DNA from 4 places in the Chryseobacterium sp. HR92 genome. Region 3 is predicted to be linked to each of the others. Evidence: riboswitches for the same ligand, from Rfam matches in the RefSeq annotation. Region 3 holds a riboswitch; each other region holds the start of a gene.
The links. Region 3 has a riboswitch for S-adenosylmethionine ahead of SFA27_RS21295 (SusC/RagA family TonB-linked outer membrane protein). Riboswitches for the same ligand answer to the same signal wherever they lie in the genome.

Region 1: another riboswitch for S-adenosylmethionine. It lies ahead of SFA27_RS01380 (TonB-dependent receptor plug domain-containing protein); the one in region 3 lies ahead of SFA27_RS21295 (SusC/RagA family TonB-linked outer membrane protein).
Region 2: another riboswitch for S-adenosylmethionine. It lies ahead of SFA27_RS01040 (TonB-dependent receptor plug domain-containing protein); the one in region 3 lies ahead of SFA27_RS21295 (SusC/RagA family TonB-linked outer membrane protein).
Region 4: another riboswitch for S-adenosylmethionine. It lies ahead of SFA27_RS20520 (alpha/beta fold hydrolase); the one in region 3 lies ahead of SFA27_RS21295 (SusC/RagA family TonB-linked outer membrane protein).

The regions. Positions count from the first base shown of each region.
Region 1 is NZ_CP139139.1:297,648-300,845, reverse strand. It holds gene SFA27_RS01380 (TonB-dependent receptor plug domain-containing protein) at 1-1,866, opposite strand, end outside; SAM-I-IV-variant riboswitch at 2,164-2,261, opposite strand; gene SFA27_RS01375 (outer membrane beta-barrel protein) at 2,381-3,198, shown strand, end outside.
Region 2 is NZ_CP139139.1:222,558-225,755, forward strand. It holds gene SFA27_RS01035 (alpha-amylase family glycosyl hydrolase) at 1-1,053, shown strand, start outside; SAM riboswitch class I at 1,128-1,233, shown strand; gene SFA27_RS01040 (TonB-dependent receptor plug domain-containing protein) at 1,330-3,198, shown strand, end outside.
Region 3 is NZ_CP139139.1:4,694,329-4,697,526, forward strand. It holds gene SFA27_RS21295 (SusC/RagA family TonB-linked outer membrane protein) at 1-1,858, opposite strand, end outside; SAM riboswitch class I at 1,942-2,040, opposite strand; gene SFA27_RS21300 (type II 3-dehydroquinate dehydratase) at 2,286-2,693, shown strand; gene pckA (phosphoenolpyruvate carboxykinase (ATP)) at 2,868-3,198, opposite strand, start outside.
Region 4 is NZ_CP139139.1:4,533,677-4,536,874, reverse strand. It holds gene SFA27_RS20525 (MGH1-like glycoside hydrolase domain-containing protein) at 1-1,382, opposite strand, end outside; SAM riboswitch class I at 1,571-1,677, shown strand; gene SFA27_RS20520 (alpha/beta fold hydrolase) at 1,745-2,689, shown strand; gene SFA27_RS20515 (ACT domain-containing protein) at 2,689-3,198, shown strand, end outside.

The sequences.
Region 1 (3,198 bases), 770 kb from region 3:
TGTAGAAGTAGAGCTATAATAGATCTGCGCTAAAGAAGGTGCTCTAAATCCTGTAGAAACAGCACCTCTCCAGTTCAGATTGGGAGCCAGTTTTACATTGGTTGCCACCTTATAATTGAATGTAGATCCGAAGTCTGAATAATTCTCATATCGCAAAGCACCTTCCAACAACCATCCGTCAGTAACTTCCAGCTCTGCATCAGCATAAGCCGCAATACTGTTTCTGTTTCCGGAAACTGCATTTTCCGGACTAAAGCCTGGAAAAACCTGAGCTCCGGCTGGTCTTATACTTCCGAAGAAATCGGTTACTTTTTCATTTTCAGGAGTTTTGGTAGTTACCACACGACCATAAATATCATAAGAAGCATAAGAGTTTTCATTTCCGGCGTTCACTTTATAATTTTCGTGTCGGTATTCAGCTCCGAAAGCAATGTTCAATCCTTTCAGTACATCATATTTTTTGGAGAAGTCAAGATTGACGGTATTTTGTGAAAACTCAGATCCTCCGGCGTCAAAAGTTCTTGGAGAGCTGTCTGTAAGTGAGGCATTAAAGGTATTTACAACCCCAAAACCAAAGGTATTTTTCCCAAATGTATTACTTAAATCCACATTCCAGCCATTCCATTTTCCTTTAATTCCGGCAGCAAGAGAATAATCATTTACAGCTGCTTCAATCTGAGGGAGATATCCATTGGGAGTAACTGCATTGATGTTTCTCTCCGTATTTGGGAGTCTGTAAAATCCTCCGGCATTTCCAAGACGGTAGCTATAGCCTCCAAATGAGTACACTTTCCAATCCTCATTCACAGGAATTTCAGAATTGAAGAAGAGCTGCCCCGATTGTAGCTTAGACTGTCCTGCTCTCAGGCTGAAATCTTTTCTTTCCAATCCTCTGTAGTTAAGTTCCTGGGACGTAAAATCTTTACCTAATATTTTTTGAAGATCAGAAATACTGTTTGCCCCTGAGATCTGAGACTGGAAATCAGTTCCAAAATAACCAACCTTAGTCGCATATTGTTTTACCGTATTGATAATCTGCTGAGTATTGGAAGTGTTGGTAATATTTTTATACAAACCATCAATATTAACTCCGTCCTGTAATGCTCTGTAATTAATAGCATTATACGCATTGAAAATATCTCCTTCCCTTACTCCCGCTCTGGAATAAGGATCACGGTATTGCGCAGAACCTGTCACGTTAATAAATCCGGATTTTCCAATTTTCGCTCCATAATTAAGATCTACAGAAATAGTCTGTCCGTCAACTCCTCCTGAGAAATTATTAGCAACAGGCGAAGCATATCCACCGAGAAATACCTGTCCGGAAAGTCCTAATCTTTTTTTCAATCCCAGGTTAACTACTCCTGCAATGGCATCAGAACCATATTGAGCAGAAGCTCCGTCTCTTAAAACCTCAATTTTTTCCAAAGCAAAAGCGGGAATAGCATTAAGATCAGTTCCTACAGAGCCTCTTCCCGGTGTAAGCGTTACATTAATCAATGAAGACTGATATCGTCTTTTTCCATTGAGTAACACTAAAACCTGATCAGGACCCAACCCTCTTAGAAGAGCAGGATCTACAAAGTCAGTTCCATCGTTCACCGTGTGTGAAGTGGATGAAAATGAAGGGACAATATAATTTAAAGCCTGGCTGATATTGTTCGTCGGGCTTTGTTTTAAAATTTTTGATATATTAATGATATCTACCGGAACGGGCGTATCTGTGAGTGATCTTCCGGAACCTCTTGATCCAAGGATGACTACATCATCTATTTTTTTAGATTGTAAAGTGTCCGTCTGTGCGTAATAAAATGTAGAGATAAGCGCGAAAGAAGGAATAAATATTTTTGTTTTGAAATTATGCATGTTGTTGGTTGTTTACTTTTTGTTGTTAAAAATTGTTTTTTTGAGCAATACAAACCCTGTAGCCTTAATTGTAAGGTTACCTTTGATGATCGGAATGTTTGTATTATTTTTTAGAAATAGAAAGTGCTAGCAGCAACAACACATGCGCATATAGAAATGGCATGAAAACATATCAGAATAATGAAGATTCACTTCATGATCCGAGGAATAAAAAATAACTGATGTAAGGTGATTTCCCTTGTCTTTAAACATTTGGTTTTAACTTTAAAACAAAAATTCAAGATGGGTAATGATAGAATGATAAACATTTTTTCCGGAAGATCCGGCTTATCGATTGCAGCACCTTGCTTGTTTTTGCAGGTTGCTATCCCATCTAGAGATTCTTGATAATTACCCGGCAAAGATATAATTATTTCGGAAATAAAAAAAATTTTAGCTTAATTTTTCGATTTTCACAATTTTAGCGTAACAAATTATCTTTTTCAGCGTCTAACCGGATATCAGTAAAAACATTATGAAAAAAACGATTTTCGCTTTATCTTTATTAGGCTCTATTTTTGTTTTCTCGCAGGAGAAAAGTAATAAACCTCAGGAAAAACAAATTGAAGGGGTAGTGATCACCAAAACTAAAAAAGCCGTTGAACAAAAAGCAGACCGTACTATTTTTGACTTTTCTGAACAACCTCAGCTGAATAACGGAAATGTTATGGAGGGAATTAAAAAACTTCCGGGACTTGTATCTACCGACATCGCAGGAATGATGTATCAGGGAAAAATGCTTGAAGTGTATCTGAATGGGAGACCCTTGAACATCACTTCCAATGAATTAAACTCCTTCCTTGAAGGAATGCCCGCCAACTCTGTAGAAAGAATTGAGGTAATCACCCAGCCCGGCGCTGAATTTCCGGCTACTTCCGGAGGTGCGATCATGAATATTATCACTAATAAAAACGCCAATAAATATTTAACAGCAACTTATTCCGGGAATTATTCTTTCACGAATTATGATAAATACAGAAACAGAACAACCAATTCTGTTAATTTAAATGCAAGAAATAAATATTTCGGATGGCAGCTGAACGTAGGTCAAAATTACCGTGAAAGTATGCTGAATGGCCAGCAGGATGAGCTTTTAACAAGTCATACCGATAGATACGGACGTGGATATTTTGCAAAATCAGGCTTAACTTTTGATTTGGGGCAGGACAGATTATTATTAAACTACGATATTTATCACAATAATAATGACAATTATACTTTAAGTAATGGTCATGGAGATTTGCCTTTCCAGAATAATCCAAAAGATTTAAGAGAAGCTTTTTATACATCTTC
Region 2 (3,198 bases), 700 kb from region 3:
TGGGCCAATTACAGAGTAGCAGAAGGGAAAGGAGTAATGCTTTGGAATAAACAAACTGATCCTTATAACCAGAATACCATGGGATATAAAGACAACAGTAATTATGACAGAATGAACCACAGTCTTCATGGTTTTACCAATATGCGAGCTGTAGGGTATGGAGAGAGTCATGATGAAGAAAGGCTTATGTTTAAAAACCTTGCTTACGGAGCCGTTAATGGAAGTTACGATGTTAAAAATCTTAATACTGCTCTTGAAAGAATGAAAACTTTCGGAGCAACTTTCTTTACCATTCCTGGTCCGAAAATGATCTGGCAGTTTGGGGAATTAGGCTATGAGTTCAGTATCAACAGATGTGCTGACGGTACCATCAATAATGGGTGCAGAACCGATGAAAAACCTGTTGCATTTACTCTGGGATACGATACCAATGTAAACAGAAAATCAATATATGACACGTGGGCTAAAATAATCACGATCAGAAATACTCATCAGATTTTTAAAACTAAAACATACAGTATAGAATCCAATAATCTGACTAATGATCCGGATGGATTGATCACGAGAATTTATCTCTATGATCCGGCTATTACAACCGGAATAAAAAATGTGGTAGTACTGGCCAATTACACCACATCAGCACAAAACGTTGTTCCTTTCTTTCCTTACACAGGGCAATGGCAAAACCTAATGGATGATACTATTTCGAATGTAGCTTCCACAACAGCCCCAATCAATTTACAGCCGGGAGAATTCAGAATCTTCGGGAATTATGCTGGTGCCTTGTCGGCAATTGATACAAACGCTGTAAATAAATTATCCCTTCAGATTGCTGAGAATCCGATACAAAACGGAACTGCAAAATTAGTTTTCAGTAAAGCGAAAAACGGAGAAATTTTGATTTTTGATATGACCGGTAAGAAACTGGATTCATTCAAGCTAAATAAAGAAAACGGAACTTATGAAGTGAAAGTCAATTATCCGGCAGGAACTTATCTGATACAGCTGAAATCGGAAACAGGAACCGCCATTCAAAAGATGATTGTTAAATAAACGAAAAGGCAGATTTGCAGTATTGCAGATTTGCCTTTTTTGTATATTAAGAAAATTAGTCTACTTTTGCAGTAGATTTATCAAGAAAGGTGGAGGGATTTGGCCCAAAGAAACCTTAGCAACCTGCACAATTCGAGAAGTGTAAAGGTGCTAATTCCAACCCTGAGGGGGAGATAAGTGAAGTCAATATTCTTATATGAATTCCATTTCTTGAAGTCTTGTAATCGCTGCGGAAATATCCGCCAGACCGTTATTATTTAATTGGCAAGAACAAAAATGAAAAAATTAAGTACAGCTGTATTATTGCTTGGAGCAATTTGGGTTGCTGCTCAGGAGAATGAGGAAAAAGGAAAGCAAATAGAAGATATTATCATCGTTGGAAACCGTAATGTCAAAAGAACAAAACTGGAAACACCGGTTCCTGTAGATGTTATCAGTATTGACAAAATCCAAAGAAGTTCTCCGCAAATGACAGCTCAGGATCTTCTGAACTATGTGATCCCATCGTTTAATGCAGTGAGACAGTCAGCTTCTGATGGAACCGAACATATTGACCCCGTAACCTTAAGAGGAATGGGACCAGATCAGGTTCTTGTATTGCTGAATGGAAAAAGAAGACATACAACCTCTTTGGTCAACTATCAGAATACAGTGGGAAATGGCTCTGTAGGAACAGACCTGAGCACAATTCCTGTGATTGCTATTGATAGAATAGAAGTTTTAAGGGATGGTGCAGCAGCACAATACGGTTCTGATGCCATTGCAGGAGTAATCAATATTATTCTTAAAAAAAATCCAGGTGCTTCAGCAAGTCTTACTTACGGATTGACCGGAAGAAATGATGGGGATACTTATCAGGCGGGAGTCAATTATGGAACTTCATTAGGAAAAAAAGACGGGTATATCAACCTTTCCCTGCAGTTAAGCCACAGGGGCAAAACCACAAGAACTCAAAACCATGACCTCGATATTTTCGGGAATAATTTTGCGTATGCATTTGCTGATGATCCCGCTGCAGCAAGAGCGGCGGATGATGAGAAGATAAAGGAACGAGGATTGACCCGTGATGATTTCAATTTTCAGATCGGAGATGCCCAGATCAGACAGGGACAGTTGTTTTTCAATGCAGAATATCCTTTTAATGATAATTTTAAAGTATATTCTTTCGGAGGTTTCAGTATCAAAGAAGGAAAAGGATTTGGTTTCAGAAGACTTCCTAGCGAAACATCCAATGTAGTTGCGTCCATTTATCCAAACGGATTTCAGGCAGTTCTTGGATCTCAGGTATATGATGTTTCTTATGCTGTAGGGGCTAAATATAATGTTAATAACTGGCTATTTGACTTAAGCAATACCTTCGGGAGCAATACCTTCAATTATAATGTGAGCAATACCAACAATGCTTCTCTCGGGTCAAAATCACCAACCCGTTTTTACGCAGGCGCTCATAGTTTCCTTCAGAATACTGTGAATCTTGATATTTCCAAAAATATAAACCGTTTCAATATCGCATTCGGTGGAGAATTCAGATTTGAACAATATGAGATCAAAGCCGGCGATGAAGCATCTTATACCCAATATGATATCAATGGAAACGTTGCCACTGAAGGATCCACAGTACTTGGCGCAGGAGGATCTCAATCCTTTATCGGTTTTTCTCCCAACAATGCATTGAAGAAAGACAGACATTCCACTGCGGTGTATGCTGATGTTTCGTATGATTTAGATAAAAAATTAAATATTGATGCCGCTGCCAGATTTGAAAATTATTCAGATTTTGGGAATACCTTGAACGGAAAGCTGGCCATACGATATGAATTCGTGAAAAATTATGCAGTAAGAGCAGCGGTTGGAACAGGGTTTAGAGCGCCTTCGCTTCAGCAGCAGTATTTCAATAATTCATATGCGGATATTTCTACTTCCGGCTCAAAGATTGTTACCAAAGGAATATTCAGTAATGATAGCGAAGCCGCCAGAATTCTTGGATTTGATAAACTCAAACAGGAAACTTCTATCAACGCGAGTGCTGGATTTACGCTGAAACCTTTAAACAATTTGACGATCGCTATAGATGGATACTGGATTAAAGTGAAAGACAGAATTGTGATTACCAGCAATATTACAGACTCAAGGTTAGACCAGTTT
Region 3 (3,198 bases):
AATTACTTAGCTTGTCATTTCCCTGACCTCCATAACTTGCACGAAGTGTCAACTGGTTAAAGAAATTTAACTCTTTAATAAAATCTTCATTGGATGCTTTCCATGAACCACCTACTGACCAGAAAGTTCCCCACCTGTTTTCAGGAGAGAATCTGGAAGAACCATCTGCTCTCACCGATCCGGAAACAAAATATTTATTCTGATAATCATATTCCGCTTTTCCTAAAAAGCTCAACAAACCTAATTTGTCACTGTTTCCGCTAAAACCGCCTAACAAAGCTGCAGCATCCGGTTCATAATAATAAGGCAATGAAAACTGACTTCTGTTTCCTGAAATTGTCTGATATTCATAATGATAAAATTCCTGCCCTCCCAAAAGATTGATATGGTGCTGGCCAAATTTTTTATCGTAGGTTAAAATATTACTCGTCGTATAGGAAAGTGTTCTGGAATTTGTTTTCGTCACAGAACCACCAATTTCTGTACCTTGCCCTAACAAAGGATTGGTATAATAATGACCGTTATAATTCACCAGATCAACAGAGAAGCTTGTTTTGAATTTCAGCTCAGGCAAAAATGTAAATTCAGCAAAACCTTTCCCCGAAAAGTTATCTTCCCGGTTTTCATTTTTATCTAAAGGTAAGGTTGCAGCGGCATTTTCATTTTGCAAAGCATTTGTTGGTCTGTATTTTCCAAAATCATAGATGTAATTTCCAATTGCATCCAGCTTGTAACTTCCGTCCGCATTTCTTTCATAATAAGGATAAAAAGACGGGATCACTCTCGCTGCATTAATGATATTATCCGTTCTGGAATCTGATGAAGGAGGTGCTTCCTGAAGACTGTTTGTATACGCTAGGTTTGCTCCTACATTTAACCATTTTTTAACTTCAGAATTGATTTTTAATCTTGTACTGTACTTCTTAAAACCAGATCCGATGGCAATTCCTTTATCATCCAGATAGCCCAAAGAGAAAAAGTAATTGCTTTTTTCACTTCCTCCGCTGAAATCCAGATCTATCTGATTTCTCGAAGCTACTCTTTGCAGAATATCTTTCCAGTTGTCATTCCATAAAGCAGTTGCCCCCGGCAAAAGCTTCCCATCTGTTCCTACTGGTTTTGCATAATTTGATCCATAAGGATTAATTCCCAATGAATTTATCAAATTGTCAGTTGCCATTTGTGCAGCCTGCTGAGACGAAATCTGGCTGGATTTATATCCGTTTCTCAATGCTTCCCAATATAACTGAAAATATTGATCTGTATTTACCTGTTCATAATCTTTTACCGCTCTGCTTGAGAAACCCTGGCTTATATTAAAGTTTACTCTTGCATCACCTTTTTTACCAGATTTTGTGGTAACAATGATCACACCGTTTGCTCCTCTGGAACCGTATAATGAACTTGCCGTAGCATCTTTCAGAACACTGATCGATTCAATATCGTTTGGACTTATAGAATTGATGTTTCCATCAAAAGGCATTCCGTCAACTACAAATAATGGACTACTCGAAGCACTTACAGAGCCAATTCCACGAATTCTGATTGATGCTGTATCCCCCGGCTGTCCTGAAGAGCTTACCGCCTGAAGTCCGGGAACCTGTCCTTCCAGTGCTTTTGTTATATTTGTAACAGGTCTGTTATTAATCTTATCACTTGAAATTGTAGCTACAGAACCGGTATAGCTATTTCTTTTAGCTTTTCCGTACGCTACCACTACTACTTCATCAATCTCTTTTTCATGAAGACTATCTTTTTCCGGTCTGGAATTTTGTGCACTTATACTGGTCACTCCCAGAAAAAATGCAGCAACCGGAGGTATCCAGGCTTTAGAAGTGAATAAATTATTACTAATCATAATCAATTTTATTTATCATATATTAAAATTTTGCCCTTTGCAGAAAAGTCAGCAAAGGGCATCGATAAATACGATAAACCAAATGCTTATTTTTCCTAAAAAGGCTGAACGTAACACCTTGCCCATTGGGTAGGTTGTCAAGATATCATTGGGTCAGTTCCCTCCATCTTTCTTTATAAGCCGATCGAAATATGGTTGCAAATCTAAAAACTTTTAGTCTACAAAACAAGTAGACTTATATTTTTTTCATGATAAATTTTCAAAATTTAACATAAGATTATAATAAAACCCATTACTATAAGGAGTTGCAGCCGTTATCATTTTATCAAACATGACAAATATCATTATTAATAATATAATTAAACGAACGTTAATCTATACTGAAATTTTTGATCATTTAATTCAAAAAAGTTTTTAATTTTATAGTATGAAAATTTTAATTATAAACGGACCTAACCTCAACCTGTTAGGCACCAGAGAACCTGAAATCTATGGAACTGTTTCTATGGAAAGCTATATGGAAATTTTAAAATCCGAGTTTCAGTCTCATGAATTAAAATATTACCAGTCGAATATTGAAGGAGAGCTTATCAACAGACTTCAGGAAGATGATTTTGATGCTGTAGTGATTAATCCGGGAGCTTTTACCCATTATTCTTATGCCATTGCTGACTGTTTGAAAAACATCAGAAAACCAAAAGTAGAAGTTCACATCAGCAATATTTATAAAAGAGAGGAATTCAGACAGAAGTCTGTGACGGCAGCTAATACGGATGCAGTTTTATCCGGCTTTGGAATGGATGGATATAGGCTGGCCATACTGAGTTTGAAGTAATTATAGTTTATCCTTTTCCCACAGATCGCACAGATTTTCATAGATAATTATAGATACAAGAAAATAATTCACTCAATTCTTATCCATTTAACGCGTTAATATTTGAGAAATAAAAAACCAAAATAAAAAAGCCTCATCAATGATGAGGCTTTTCTGTATGGTATTGATAAACTATTAGATAGTTTGTTCCTGTAACTGAGGTCCTGAAGCCACTAACTTCTTACCTTCTTCAGTATCACAGTACTGCTCAAAGTTTTTGATATATCTTGCAGCAAGATCTTTTGCTTTTTCTTCCCATTCTGAAGCACTTTCGTAAGTCTCTCTAGGATCTAAAATACCTGTAGAAACGTTTGGTAATTCAGTAGGAATCTCAAGGTTCATAATTGGAACCTGAGTTTTAGGAGCATTATCGATAGAACCATCAATGATGGCATCAATGATTGCTCTTGTATCTTTCAGAGAAATTCTCTTTCCTGTACCATTCCAACCTGTATTCACCAAATAA
Region 4 (3,198 bases), 160 kb from region 3:
TTCCATTCATAAGCTGGAAGCTGTCCGTTGGGATGCATGTACCATTCTTTGGTAAGCAACAAAAGTTGTCCCTTGGCAAATTCTGCATCAATGATGGAAAAAGGTACACAGTGAAATGCCAGATCCCAGGTAGCATACCATGGATATTCCCATTTGTCAGGCATGGAAATAATATCCTTATTGTGAAGGTGATTCCATTCCGTATTTCTTACATATTCATTGAAATTTCTCGGAGCTTCAAAGTTAGGATCACCTTTCAGCCATTTTCCGATGTTGTAATGATAGAATTGCTTATTCCAGAGAAGTCCGGCAAAAGCCTGTCTCTGAACATTTCTTTCATCTTCATTGACAGTATCATTCTGAATATCGTTATAAAACTCCTCAGCTTCAGCTTGTCGGGTATCGAAAATAGTATCAAAATTTTCAAAAGGTTCATCCGTTTTATCAGGACATAATCTGAATTCAAAAATTTTAGATTCGCCTGCTCCTACAATTTCATCAATCAGAAAAGAAGCTTTTGTACCCTTTTTTTCAGAGTTTACAGTGTTTCCCTGATGAATAATGAAGTTATTGATGCCATCTTTGAAATACATATTCTCCGTTTTAGGAGTTCCGTAAAGCTTGGACGTATTGGTTTCATTGTCACAAAATATACTTTGTGCATTTGAATTCCGGGTATAGATTTTTTTGATAGAAATACTGTCATGCCCAATGTTAATACTTCCGTCATGAGAAGCATTCAGTTCTCCTTTATAGGTATTGTATCCCCATTTCCAGTTGTTTCTGAACCAGGCAGTAGGGGCCACTACAATGGGAGCCCCATGCTGGCTTCGGTTACAGACAGTTACTCTGGCCAGAATATCATTGTGATCAGCTTTACAATATTCAATGAAAATATCAAAATATTCATCGTTATCAAAAATTCCGGTATCGAAAATCTCATATTCCGGTTCCTTTTTACTGCGTCTTCCGTTTTCAGCAAGAAGTTCATCATATGGAAACTCATTGATAGGATATTTATACACCATTTTCATATAGCTGTGAGTAGGTGTATTGTCCAGGTAATAAAAGATTTCTTTGATGTCTTCCCCATGATTTCCCTGTGGGTTGCTCAATCCGAAGAACCGTTCTTTTATCATTTTATCTTTCCTGTTCCAGAATGAAAAAGCAAAACAGAACAACTGTTTTACATCAGAAATTCCAGCGATGCCTTCCTCTCCCCAACGGTAAGCATAACTTTCGGCGTTATTATGATTGGTAAAATCCCAGGCATTCCCGTTTGAGCTGTAATCTTCACGTACATTTCCCCATTGTCGGTTGCTTACATAAGGTCCCCAGTTTTTCCATTTGGTATCTTGTAATCTTTCTTTTTCGGCGGTCATATCTCATCATTTTTCCATACGAAGTTAGTTTTTTTGAAAAATAATTCCAATTTTTTTCATCTGAACAATTATTAATATGGTCTTGAAATACTTGTATTTAAGGGCTTTTTTAAATATTAAAATAATTTTTTTTAAAAATTAAAAGAAAAGAACTACCTTTGCACTATTCGTTCATTCAAATATTGAAAATGTTATCAAGAAAGGTTGAGGGATTAGACCCTATGAAACCTTAGCAACCCTTTGCGCAAGCAAAGAAGGTGCTACGTTCTACCAAAGTATTTTGGACAGATAACTTACTGAAGTTCTTTTCAGCCATTTCCTGTGGCATTTTCAATTGTATTTGTATATAAAATATAATAGAATTGAAAACAGAACTAAACTATATTAATCTTTCGTATCAAACCAATTCCCAAAAGGAATACCATATCCTGTTAAGCTATCAGCTTTTTGGGAAAGATCTGTTTACAGCACCTATCATTTTAATCAATCATGCTCTTACCGGAAACTCAGATGTATCCGGAGAAAAAGGCTGGTGGAAACAATTGGTAGGAAAAAATCAGATTGTTGATACTGATCAATATACTGTTCTGTGCTTCAATATACCCGGAAACGGATATGACGATTTTTTAATTGAAGATTATGAAGATTTCACGCCTTCAGATATCGCTGCGATATTTCTGAAAGGGCTTGAAGTGTTACATATCAAAAATCTATACGCCATTATCGGAGGCTCTCTGGGAGGAGGAATAGCATGGGAAATGCTTGCCAAGCAGCCGGACCTCGCAAAAATATTTATTCCTATAGCCTGTGATTACAGAACACACGATTGGCTTCATGCACAATGTCTGGTTCAGAAATTTTTATTGAATGATAAAGAGGAACCATTACAGAAAGCAAGAATTCATGCTATGCTTTGTTACAGAACACCACAATCGCTCAATGACAGATTTCAAAACCAATATAACCAGGAAAAACAACGCCTGGAATCAGAAGACTGGTTGATTTATCATGGTAATGCACTAAACGAAAGATTTAGTTTAAAAGCTTACAAGCTGATGAATCATCTTTTGATGAATATCAATGCTGATGAATCATCTATGGAGAACATACAGGCACGAATGCACATGATCTCCGTAGATACAGACTTATTCTTCCCGGCTTCTGAAATCCGAATGTGTTTTGAAAACTTAAAAGAGAAAAATAAGGATGTTTCTTATTACGAGATCCAATCTATACACGGGCATGACGCCTTCCTAATGGAATATCAACAATTAAATAATATCATTAAAAACATTTTACAGAAGTAATGAAAAATGCTAACGAAATAAAATTTTTGAAGAACAGATCAATCGTCAAATTTGAAGGAGAAGATTTCCTGGGAGAAATCGGAATTGACGGACGAATTTTTAAAGCGCTTACTTTAGCGCGTATCAGTGTAGGAGTAATTTCTCAGCAAGCCGTAGAAAACGGAATTTCTATTCTGGTTCAGGAAAATGATGCAGAAAAAGCAGTAGCTTGTCTTATCGATGAATTTGAAGCAGAAAGAAAATCAGGAAAAGTTTCCCAGATTTACAGTATCAATAATGTCTCTGTTATCGGTTTTGTAGCAGAAGATTTCAATAAAGTCTTTGCTGAGCTGGCAAGAAACAATGTTTTCCCATTGCTTTTGAATCAGGTAGCAGGAGAAAACAGAGTCAACATCGTGGTAACTTCTTCACAGGACGAAAAAACAAAAAACATTATAGAATCTGAAATTTTCAAAAAACCAAAGACCGTTCATCTGGCGATCATAGGACACGGAAATGTAGGGAAAACC